Regions from separate parts of the Mammaliicoccus fleurettii genome, predicted to be linked through region 3. Evidence: predicted binding sites of a transcription regulator. Region 3 holds the regulator's gene; each other region holds the start of a gene.

Region 1 (3,294 bases), 120 kb from region 3:
ACAACACCTAGAATAACTCCTAGCAAAATGAGTAAGAGGGTTAATAAGTCCACATAAACACCTCCTTCTATCTAGGTTCTATGTCTTATATATACAAAAATATGATTAAATGGAACATTGGAATCATACAACTCAATTGTACGTTTAAATTTGTACAAGTGTCAAGGACATGGACTTTATTTTTAATACTCTTTTATAAAAAAACATTCTACAAATCTACTTTAAAAAAAGTGATTCATAGAATGTTTAAATTTATAGATAAACACAGTTTAGTCTAATAAAGTTTCTTGTCCTGGACTTCCTGTCTTTTCAGCTTTGTCTTCCTTTTTAGCTTTATCTTCTTTTTTAACTTCTTCTTTCTTTTTACCATTGAAGCCTAATTCATCTCTTAAAAGACCATCAATTTCTTCAATAATTGCTGGATTTTCTTTTAAATAAGATTTAACATTTTCTTTACCTTGACCCATACGTTCTCCATTGTATGAATACCAAGCACCAGATTTATCAACAAAATCATATTCAACAGCTAAGTCTATTAACTCACCTTCACGAGAAATACCTTCACCATACATGATATCTACTTCTGCTACTCTAAATGGTGGTGCAACTTTATTTTTAACAACTTTAATTTTAGTACGGTTACCTACAACTTCTTGTCCTTGTTTCAATTGTTCAGCACGACGTACTTCTAAACGGACAGAACTATAGAATTTAAGTGCACGTCCACCAGGTGTAACTTCTGGGTTACCAAACATAACGCCAACTTTTTCACGAATTTGGTTTATAAATACTGCAGTTGTATTAGATTTAGAAATTGCTCCTGATAATTTACGCAAAGCTTGACTCATCAATCTTGCTTGTAAACCAACATGAGTATCTCCCATTTCGCCTTCAATTTCTGCTTTAGGTGTTAAAGCAGCAACTGAGTCAATAATTACGATATCCACAGCACCACTTCGTACAAAAGCTTCAGCTATTTCTAATCCTTGCTCACCATGGTCAGGTTGAGATAAGTATAGGTTATCAATATCTACGCCTAAGTTCTTAGCATAAACAGGATCTAATGCGTGTTCAGCATCAATGAAAGCAGCTACGCCACCTTGTCGTTGTGCTTCGGCAATAGCATGTAAAGCTACTGTCGTTTTACCAGAACTTTCTGGTCCATATATCTCTATGATACGTCCTTTAGGATATCCACCAACGCCTAGTGCTTTATCAAGTGTGATAGATCCACTAGAAACTGCAGATACTTCTCTACTTGTATTATCCCCTAGCTTCATTACTGCCCCTTTACCAAAGGATTTTTCCATATTCTTAATTACTGTATCGAGTGCTTTCTGACGGTCGTTCACGCGATAACCTCCTATATATATAAAATGAATTTACTTGTTTAATTAGCTATTATTACTATATCTGGTTTCGTTCTAAATTGCAAGCATAAAGCGAATATTTGTTCGTGTTTTTGTGTTCGTTTTTTGAAAATATGCGAACATAGGTACCGATATTATTAAATTATGAATCTCATCGTAATAAGTTTAAATATTCAATAAGTGCTATATTGCTTATTCTATCACGTCTTCCAGCATATGATTGGCTTAACGAAGAAATAAATTTTTTGTTTTTTTGCTTATGCGAAATATAAACTGTAGACTCTTTATCATCTTGCAATAATAAGATGGTGCTTTCTACTTTAAATACTTCTTTTAACTTTTTAGTGATTTCTTCACTTGTATCATTTTGTGCAATATTAAGTACACTGTCTGACCAATCATTTTTAACTGTATAAGCTTTTAAGTACTCTTCACTTTTCTCACTAAGCTTTAACCTTGAATATAGTACTCCATCAGTTATGCCGTCATAAATTACAAAAGGTTGATCTAATTCATTAAATACCGCTTCTTCAATTGACAAATCATCACTGCCATAATAGTACTTACCAATTCTACTTAGAATTTCTTCTTTTACAGGCTTGATTAATTCGAGCGCTTTTTGTTTCGTTTCTGTATTTGCAGTTATTCTTAATGAAACTTCATGTTGACCTGCTAAAGGAGCTATTGTAGGATTCGTTTGATTATCTATTATATCCATCAATTCCGTTTCTAGGCTTGATTCACCTATTCCAGTAAACTTTAATGACTCAGAGAAAATCACACGCGCTTCATTCAAGAAATATGGTATAAGATATTGATTAACCATAGGCTGAAGTTCTTTTGGTGGACCTGGTAACAATACAATTTTTTTGTCATCTAACTCCAAATACATGCCTGGAGCCATACCGACATCATTATTTAATACATCACTACCTTCAATAACAAGCGCTTGCTGTTTATTATTAGGCGTCATAGTGCGATTTTCATTTTTAAAATATCGCTCTATATGACCCATGGCTTGTTGATTTGTTTCAAGACCTCTCTCTAACACTTGTGCTACCGTTTGTTTCGTCAAATCATCCTTAGTTGGTCCTAATCCTCCAGTGAGAATAACAACATCATGGTTAAATAATTCTTCTTTAAAAGTTCTTTCTAATCTTTCCGGATTGTCACCAACTGCAACATGTCTCACAACACTAGCACCAAGTTCGTTTAATACTTTTGAGATAAATTGAGCATTGGTATTCGCAATTTGTCCTAATAATATTTCAGTACCAACACTTAATATGCTCACTTTCATATATGTTCCTCCTAAAGAAAAACCTACAAACTCAATGTTGTAGGTTGATTGTCATTATTATTTTGATCCTTTAAATACATCTCTACCATTATAAAAATACTCTATTCCAGATAAAATAGTAAAGAATGTAGCCACATACATTAGCCATTGCCCTAAATTAATTTGCCATAAAGTAGAGAAAGGTTCTTGTAGTAAAATAAATACAATAGCTACCATCGTAACCGCCGTTTTAATTTTACCTAATTGACCTGCTGCACTTACAAATCCTTGTTCTATTTGCAATAATCGTAACCCCGTTACTGCAAATTCTCTCGCTATAATAATGATTGCGATAACAGAAGATACTTTATCTAGTTCTACTAATGCAATTAATGCACTAGCTACTAATAATTTATCAGCTAATGGGTCTAAAAATTTCCCCATGTTTGTTACAAGTTCCCATTTTCTAGCTAAATAGCCGTCAAACCAATCTGTAACAGAAGCTAAAATAAAGATAATACCTGCTATAAATTGTTCTACTCGCATTTCTTGACCGAACAAAAAGCTCATTTGTCCCATATTAAAATCAACAAGTAAAAATAATACAAAAATAGGTATTAAAATAACACGTAATACCGTTAACTG
Region 2 (3,294 bases), on a different contig from region 3:
GGTATTTTTAATAAAATTAGTACAAAAGCAGGAAATAAAGCATTAGGCATAGAAGAAATTAAAAAACGTTCTGAGTTACCAGTAACACAAGATGAATTATTAGAGCGTAGAAAAAGAGCTAAAGAATTAGTTTATAAAAAATCATTAATGTCATCTGCAGCGAATGTAGTTCCTATCCCAGGATTAGGTGTGGGTATGGATATTAAACTTATGGGTGATATTATTGAAGATATCAATAAAATTTATGGACTAAGTCATAAACAAGTGAACAAAATGCAAGATGATTTAAAACAAAAAGTGCTTACATCAGCTGCCATGAAAGGTAGTCAATTCATAGGACAAAAAGTTACTAATGCTATGGTGAAAGTATTCTTTAAATCAGTAGTTAAACGTGAAGCAGCTAAACAATCAAGATGGATACCACTTGTAGGTCAAGCTGTTGCTGGTTCAATTAGTTATTATTTAATGAAAAAAATGGGTGACGATCACATTAAGAAATGTGAAACAGTTATTCAAGAATTTATAGGTGAATAGTGTTATAAAAAGAGGATGGGACAATTAATTTGTCCCATCCTCTTATTGTATATTGTTGATTTTGAGGGTGTCTTAGATTAACTTTTGACTTAATCTACAACTTGGCCAAACTCTTCGATTAACTTCTGACTTAATCTACAACTTGGCTGAACTCTTCGATTAACTTCTAACTTAATCTACAACTTAGCCAAACTCTTAGATTAACTACTGACTTAATCTATAACTTAGCTGAACTCTTCGATTAACTTCCGACTTAATCTACAACTTGGCCAATCTCTTCGATTAACTACCGACTTAATCTACAACTTAGCTGAACTCTTCGATTAACTTCTAACTTAATCTACAACTTAGCCAAACTCTTAGATTAACTACCGACTTAATCTACAACTTGGCTGAACTCTTCGATTAACTTCTGACTTAATCTACAACTTGGCTGAACTCTTCGATTAACTTCTAACTTAATCTACAACTTAGCCAAACTCTTAGATTAACTCCTAACTTAATCTACAACTTAGCCAAACTCTTAGTTTAACTTCTGACTTAATCTACAACTTGGTCGAACTCTTCGCTTAATTGTCTAATTTATCTACGACTCATCTCATTTTTTTAATAAACTTATTTATGTTTCAGCATTTCATCATTATATAGGCGGTGTTTGATTGGATTGATTATGCACTTATATCAATCTTTTTTAAATAAAATAATTTTTCTCGGGAGTAGGATGACGAAATCTATTTTTATAAAATTAGAACTTTGTACTACTCCTATTATTTTTAAATTTGCATTTTAAATGAAAACGCTTTATAATGAATTTGTAAACATAAGTTTTAAAAATAAACATTTGTTTGTGAGGTGAGTTACTTGAATGAAAATGAAAAGTTAATACTTAATTTAATTAAAGAGAACCCTTTTATTTCACAACAAGAATTATCAGATAAAGTTGGTTTATCAAGACCAGCTGTTGCAAATATAATATCAGGATTAGTAAAGAAAGAATATGTGCAAGGAAAAGCTTATGTATTAAATGAACAAAATCCTATTGTTTGTATAGGTGGTGCGAACATTGATAGGAAGTTTCATGTTACAGACAAATTAGTACAAGGTACTTCGAATCCTGTTACATCTGAATCATCTATTGGTGGAGTTGCAAGAAATGTTGCAGAAAACTTAGGACGTATAGGTGAAGATGTTCTTCTATTAACAACTTCAGGAAATGATGCAGAGTGGCAACATATTGCTGATTTATCGTCACCATTTATGAATGTAGATTATGTTGAGAAAATTTCTAGTGAAGCTACAGGTAGTTATACAGCATTGTTAGATCAAGATGGAAATATGACGATGGGGCTCGCGGATATGTCAGTATATGACAAAATTACGCCAGAGTTTATGATTAAAAATACTTATTTATTAAATAAGTCGAAATGTATCATTGCTGACTTAAACTGTCCTAAAGAAACACTTGAGTTCTTATGCTCATATGCGGAGAAAAAACAAATTAAACTTGTTCTGATCGCTGTCTCAGGACCAAAAATGAATAGACTTCCAAACAATTTACATGCAGTAGATTGGTTGATTTTAAATAAAGATGAGGTTGAATCATATGTTGGTAAAGAAGCACATTCAGAATTAGAATTACAAAGTTATATGAGTGAGATTAAGTCATTAGGTGTTAGCAATTTAATTGTTACATCTGGTAAAGAAAAGATATTTTATGTAGGTGCAGAGGGACAACATGAGTTTCAGGTTAACGCAGTAGACCGTGTTGTAGATGTAACAGGAGCTGGAGATGCTTTTACATCAGCATTAATTTACGGATGGCTGAAATCATATGATATAGAACAAATTGTTAATTTAGCTAGAGCAAATGCTTCAAAGACTATTAAAACATCTTATACAGTTAGACAAGATTTAGATAGAAAACAACTAATAAAAGACATGGAGGAAATAAAATGAAAAACTATATTCAATTTTCAAAAGAGGTAGAAAAAGCTAAACAGGAAGATAAAGCAATCGTTGCATTAGAATCTACAATTATTTCACACGGTATGCCATACCCACAAAACGTAGAAATGGCTAAAAAAGTGGAGCAAATTGTAAGAGACAATGGTGGAGTTCCAGCAACTATAGCAATTATTAATGGAGAAATAAAAATCGGTTTAAATGATGAAGAACTAGAATTATTAGCAAGTGCAGAAGATGTTGCCAAAGTTTCAAGAAGAGACATTGCAGAAATATTAGCTACAAAAAAAATCGGTGCAACTACTGTAGCATCAACTATGATTTGTGCTCAATTAGCTGATATTAAATTCTTCGTAACAGGTGGAATCGGTGGTGTTCATAAAGGCGCAGAACATACAATGGATATCTCAGCTGATTTAGATGAACTTTCAAAAACTAAAGTAGCAGTAATTTGTGCTGGCGCAAAATCAATCCTTGATTTAGACAAAACTTTAGAATATTTAGAAACTAAAGGTGTACCAGTAGTTGGCTATCAAACAGATGAACTTCCTGCATTCTTTACAAGAGAAAGTGGTTTGAAATTAAATACGAGAATCGATGATGTAAAAACAATTGCACAATTAGCAGAAGTACAATGGGATTTAGGATTAGATTCAGGTATCGTAATTGCGAACCCAGTTCCTGAAGAAGATCAATTAGACTCAAGTTTTATTAACGGAATTATAGATAAAGCAGTTGCAAAAGCTGAAAAAGAAGGCGTTCATGGTAAAGATTCAACACCATTCCTATTAGGTGAAA
Region 3 (3,294 bases):
AGCCTGTCCCTGAATCAGATTTATCTAGACAAATTCAACAAAAAGTATTGAATGTTCAACAAGGACTGCAACATGAACAGTCAACAAGCAAAGTTGAACTTAAGACACCAAATGACCAAGAGTTTGCGATTAATAATATTCAAATCAATCAAACAAAAAGTGAAGTTGAAAAGAAACTTGGCAAACCTAAGCGGATAACCGCTAATGAGTATAACGAGAAATGGCATGTATATCATAATGATTATCATGAATTTGTAATGGTAAGTTATGATAATGACAAAGTAACAGGTTTATATACGAACCAAGACTTAATAACATCCCAAAAAGGTATCACAAGTAAAATGAACAAGGAAAAGGTTCGTTCGATTCTTGGTGAACCAGAAAAAGAAATAAATAAAGATAAAGTGAAGCTCATTCAAAATGATGAAGATTACGATGTTTTCAAATTTGATAATATCTATACAACCGTTTTTTATGATAAACATGAGAATAATCAAATTAAAGGTATAATGCAAATTGCATCATCAACTGAAGATAAACGTACGAACCAATATCATGCAGCATCTGATGATTATAAAATCGCATTAGAATTACAAAACTTTGATCTTGTTAATGCTGAACGTGTTCAATTTGACTTACCTACATTATCTTATAATGAAAATGTGAGTCAGACTGCAAGAAAGCATAGTCAAGATATGGTTGATAATGATTATTTTGATCATACAAATAAACAAGGTTTATCTCCATTTGACAGATTAGACAATGATGGCTTTGATTATATAACAGCAGGTGAAAACTTAGCATATGGTCAAATAAGTAGTGTTTATGCACATCATGGTCTTATGAATTCACTGGGACACAGAAAGAACATTTTAAATAAAGATTATAAAGAGTTAGGTGTAGGTGTTGATATAGGCGAAGATTTACAGCCTTATTGGACGGAAAACTACATCACACAGCAATAGAACAAAGATAAAAGCAGATTTTATCTTAGCAACTTTGATATAATTATATCGAGATAAGTCATTATTTCATATTTCCTTAAATGTTTAACACATGTTGTTTCTAATAATTTGATTGGTGGAATAACAATTAAAGGGGAAGTTTTACATGGAAAGTAAAGAAATAAAACGTAAAGATTTAGATGTATTAGAACGTATTAAAGAATTATTAAATAAAAAAGATGTTTCATAATTAATATGACATTAGCAAAAAGAACTCGATAACGGGAATATGAAAAAAAGGAGATGCATTTGCATCTCCTTTTTTGTATTATTACATCTCTCTAAATAATCCTACTACTTTACCTAATACTGTTACATTATCTAAGTAAATTGGTTCCATTGTATTATTCTCAGGTTGAAGTCTATATCTCTTTTCTTCTTTATAGAAGCGTTTAACAGTTGCTTCATCATCTTCTGTCATAGCGACAATGATATCGCCATTCTCAGCAATGGATTGGCTACGAACAATAACTTTATCTCCATCTAATATGCCAGCTTCTATCATACTATCGCCAATTACATCTAAAATAAAGATGTTGCTATTATGTGTAGAAGTAAAATGTGCAGGTAATGGGAAGTATTCTTCGACATTTTCAACAGCTGTAATTGGAATACCTGCTGTAACCTTACCTATAACTGGTACGTGAATTGTATTCTCTTGATTGATGTTCTCTCCAACAGTTTCAGTTATTTCAATTGCACGAGGTTTAGTTGGGTCACGTTTGATATATCCCTTTTCTTCTAATCTAGATAAATGACCATGTACTGTAGAACTTGATGCAAGGCCAACTGCTAAACCAATTTCACGAACACTAGGTGGATACCCTTTCGTTTGTACTATATGTTTGATGAATTGATATATTTCAGATTGACGTTTAGTTAATTCTTTCATAGTCGCACGCTCCCAATTAATTATTTAATCATATTATAGCACATACGTTTCCTTCGAACAAACATTTGTTCGTATTTTTATTGACTACGAACATTTGTTCTGTTATTATAAAAATACAAACAAACGTTCTAGGAGGAATTGAGTATGACAATTACAATAAAGAAGACGGTATTAGTATATTTGGCAGTATTCTTAATGACTCTATTAATAGGATATTTATATTTAGCACAGTCGAGTGATATCTATACAACAGAACAGACGTACGAGATGACAGATCATCAAATTAAACAACATGAAGATAAACAACCTAATCATTTAACTAATTCAAATACATTAATAGGGTCTATAGAATAATTGAAAAATACGAGTAAATCCATTTGGATTTACTCGTATTTTTTGGTATCTTTTATGTATGTAGAAAGTGGGGATAATATGTTAGATAAAGCAAAAATAGATAGAATCAATGAACTCGCTAATAAAAAGAAGACAGAAGGTTTGTCGGAATCAGAAGCGAAAGAACAGACTAAATTGCGAGCTGAATATTTACAAGCATTTCGAGGTAACTTTAAAAGTACGATAGAAAGTACAAAAATTATCGATCCAGAAGGTAATGATGTTACGCCAGATAAAGTGAAAGAAATTCAAAAAAATAATAATATTAGGAAATAAATATAAATTAAGAGATAATAATTAATTTTCGAATTTTTTTCATGTATAATGAAAAGGGATTACAAGAATAAAGGAGACTACATTTATGTTTAATGAAAAAGATCAACTTGCAGTAGATTCAATTCGTGCTTTAAGTATAGATGCTATTGAAGCAGCTAACTCAGGACACCCTGGTTTACCTATGGGTGCTGCACCAATGGCATATACATTATGGACTAAGCATTTAAATTTTAATCCTCAGTCTAAGAATTACTTTAATAGAGATCGTTTTGTATTATCTGCAGGACACGGATCAGCATTATTATATAGTTTATTACATGTTTCAGGTAGCTTAGAACTTGAAGAAGTGAAAAACTTTAGACAATGGGATTCAAAAACACCTGGACATCCAGAATTTAACCATACTGATGGCGTTGAAGTAACAACTGGACCATTAGGACAAGGTTTTGCTATGAGTGTTGGTATGGCAATGGCTGAAAAACATTTAGCTGGTAAATTCAATAAAGAAAAATATGATGTAGTAGATCATTACACATATGTATTAGCAAGTGATGGCGATTTAATGGAAGGTGTTTCTCATGAAGCTGCTTCATTAGCTGGTCATTTAAAACTTGATAAATTAATTACATTATATGACTCTAATGATATTTCATTAGATGGTGATTTAAATAAAGCATTTTCTGAAAATGTTAAAGAAAGATTTACTTCATACGGCTGGAGTTATATTTT

What was found. The regulator LexA, encoded in region 3, represses DNA repair genes until DNA is damaged. The targets are predictions, from matches to a motif close to CGAACATATGTTCG.
Region 1: a site for LexA is predicted at 1,444-1,457, ahead of recA (recombinase RecA). Genes of this name have one in related genera too.
Region 2: a site for LexA is predicted at 1,369-1,382, ahead of B2G86_RS03645 (carbohydrate kinase). Genes of this name have one in related genera too.

Annotation. Positions count from the first base shown of each region.
Region 1 covers NZ_MWJM01000001.1:119,121-122,414, reverse strand. The annotation lists gene rny (ribonuclease Y) at 1-53, opposite strand, end outside; gene recA (recombinase RecA) at 270-1,310, opposite strand; gene B2G86_RS00545 (CinA family nicotinamide mononucleotide deamidase-related protein) at 1,522-2,670, opposite strand; gene pgsA (CDP-diacylglycerol--glycerol-3-phosphate 3-phosphatidyltransferase) at 2,728-3,294, opposite strand, start outside.
Region 2 covers NZ_MWJM01000003.1:149,549-152,842, forward strand. The annotation lists gene B2G86_RS03640 (DUF697 domain-containing protein) at 1-534, shown strand, start outside; gene B2G86_RS03645 (carbohydrate kinase) at 1,396-2,490, shown strand; gene B2G86_RS03650 (pseudouridine-5'-phosphate glycosidase) at 2,487-3,294, shown strand, end outside.
Region 3 covers NZ_MWJM01000001.1:237,013-240,306, forward strand. The annotation lists gene B2G86_RS01245 (CAP domain-containing protein) at 1-965, shown strand, start outside; gene lexA (transcriptional repressor LexA) at 1,276-1,896, opposite strand; gene sosA (DNA damage-induced cell division inhibitor SosA) at 2,041-2,250, shown strand; gene B2G86_RS01260 (DUF896 domain-containing protein) at 2,329-2,565, shown strand; gene tkt (transketolase) at 2,651-3,294, shown strand, end outside.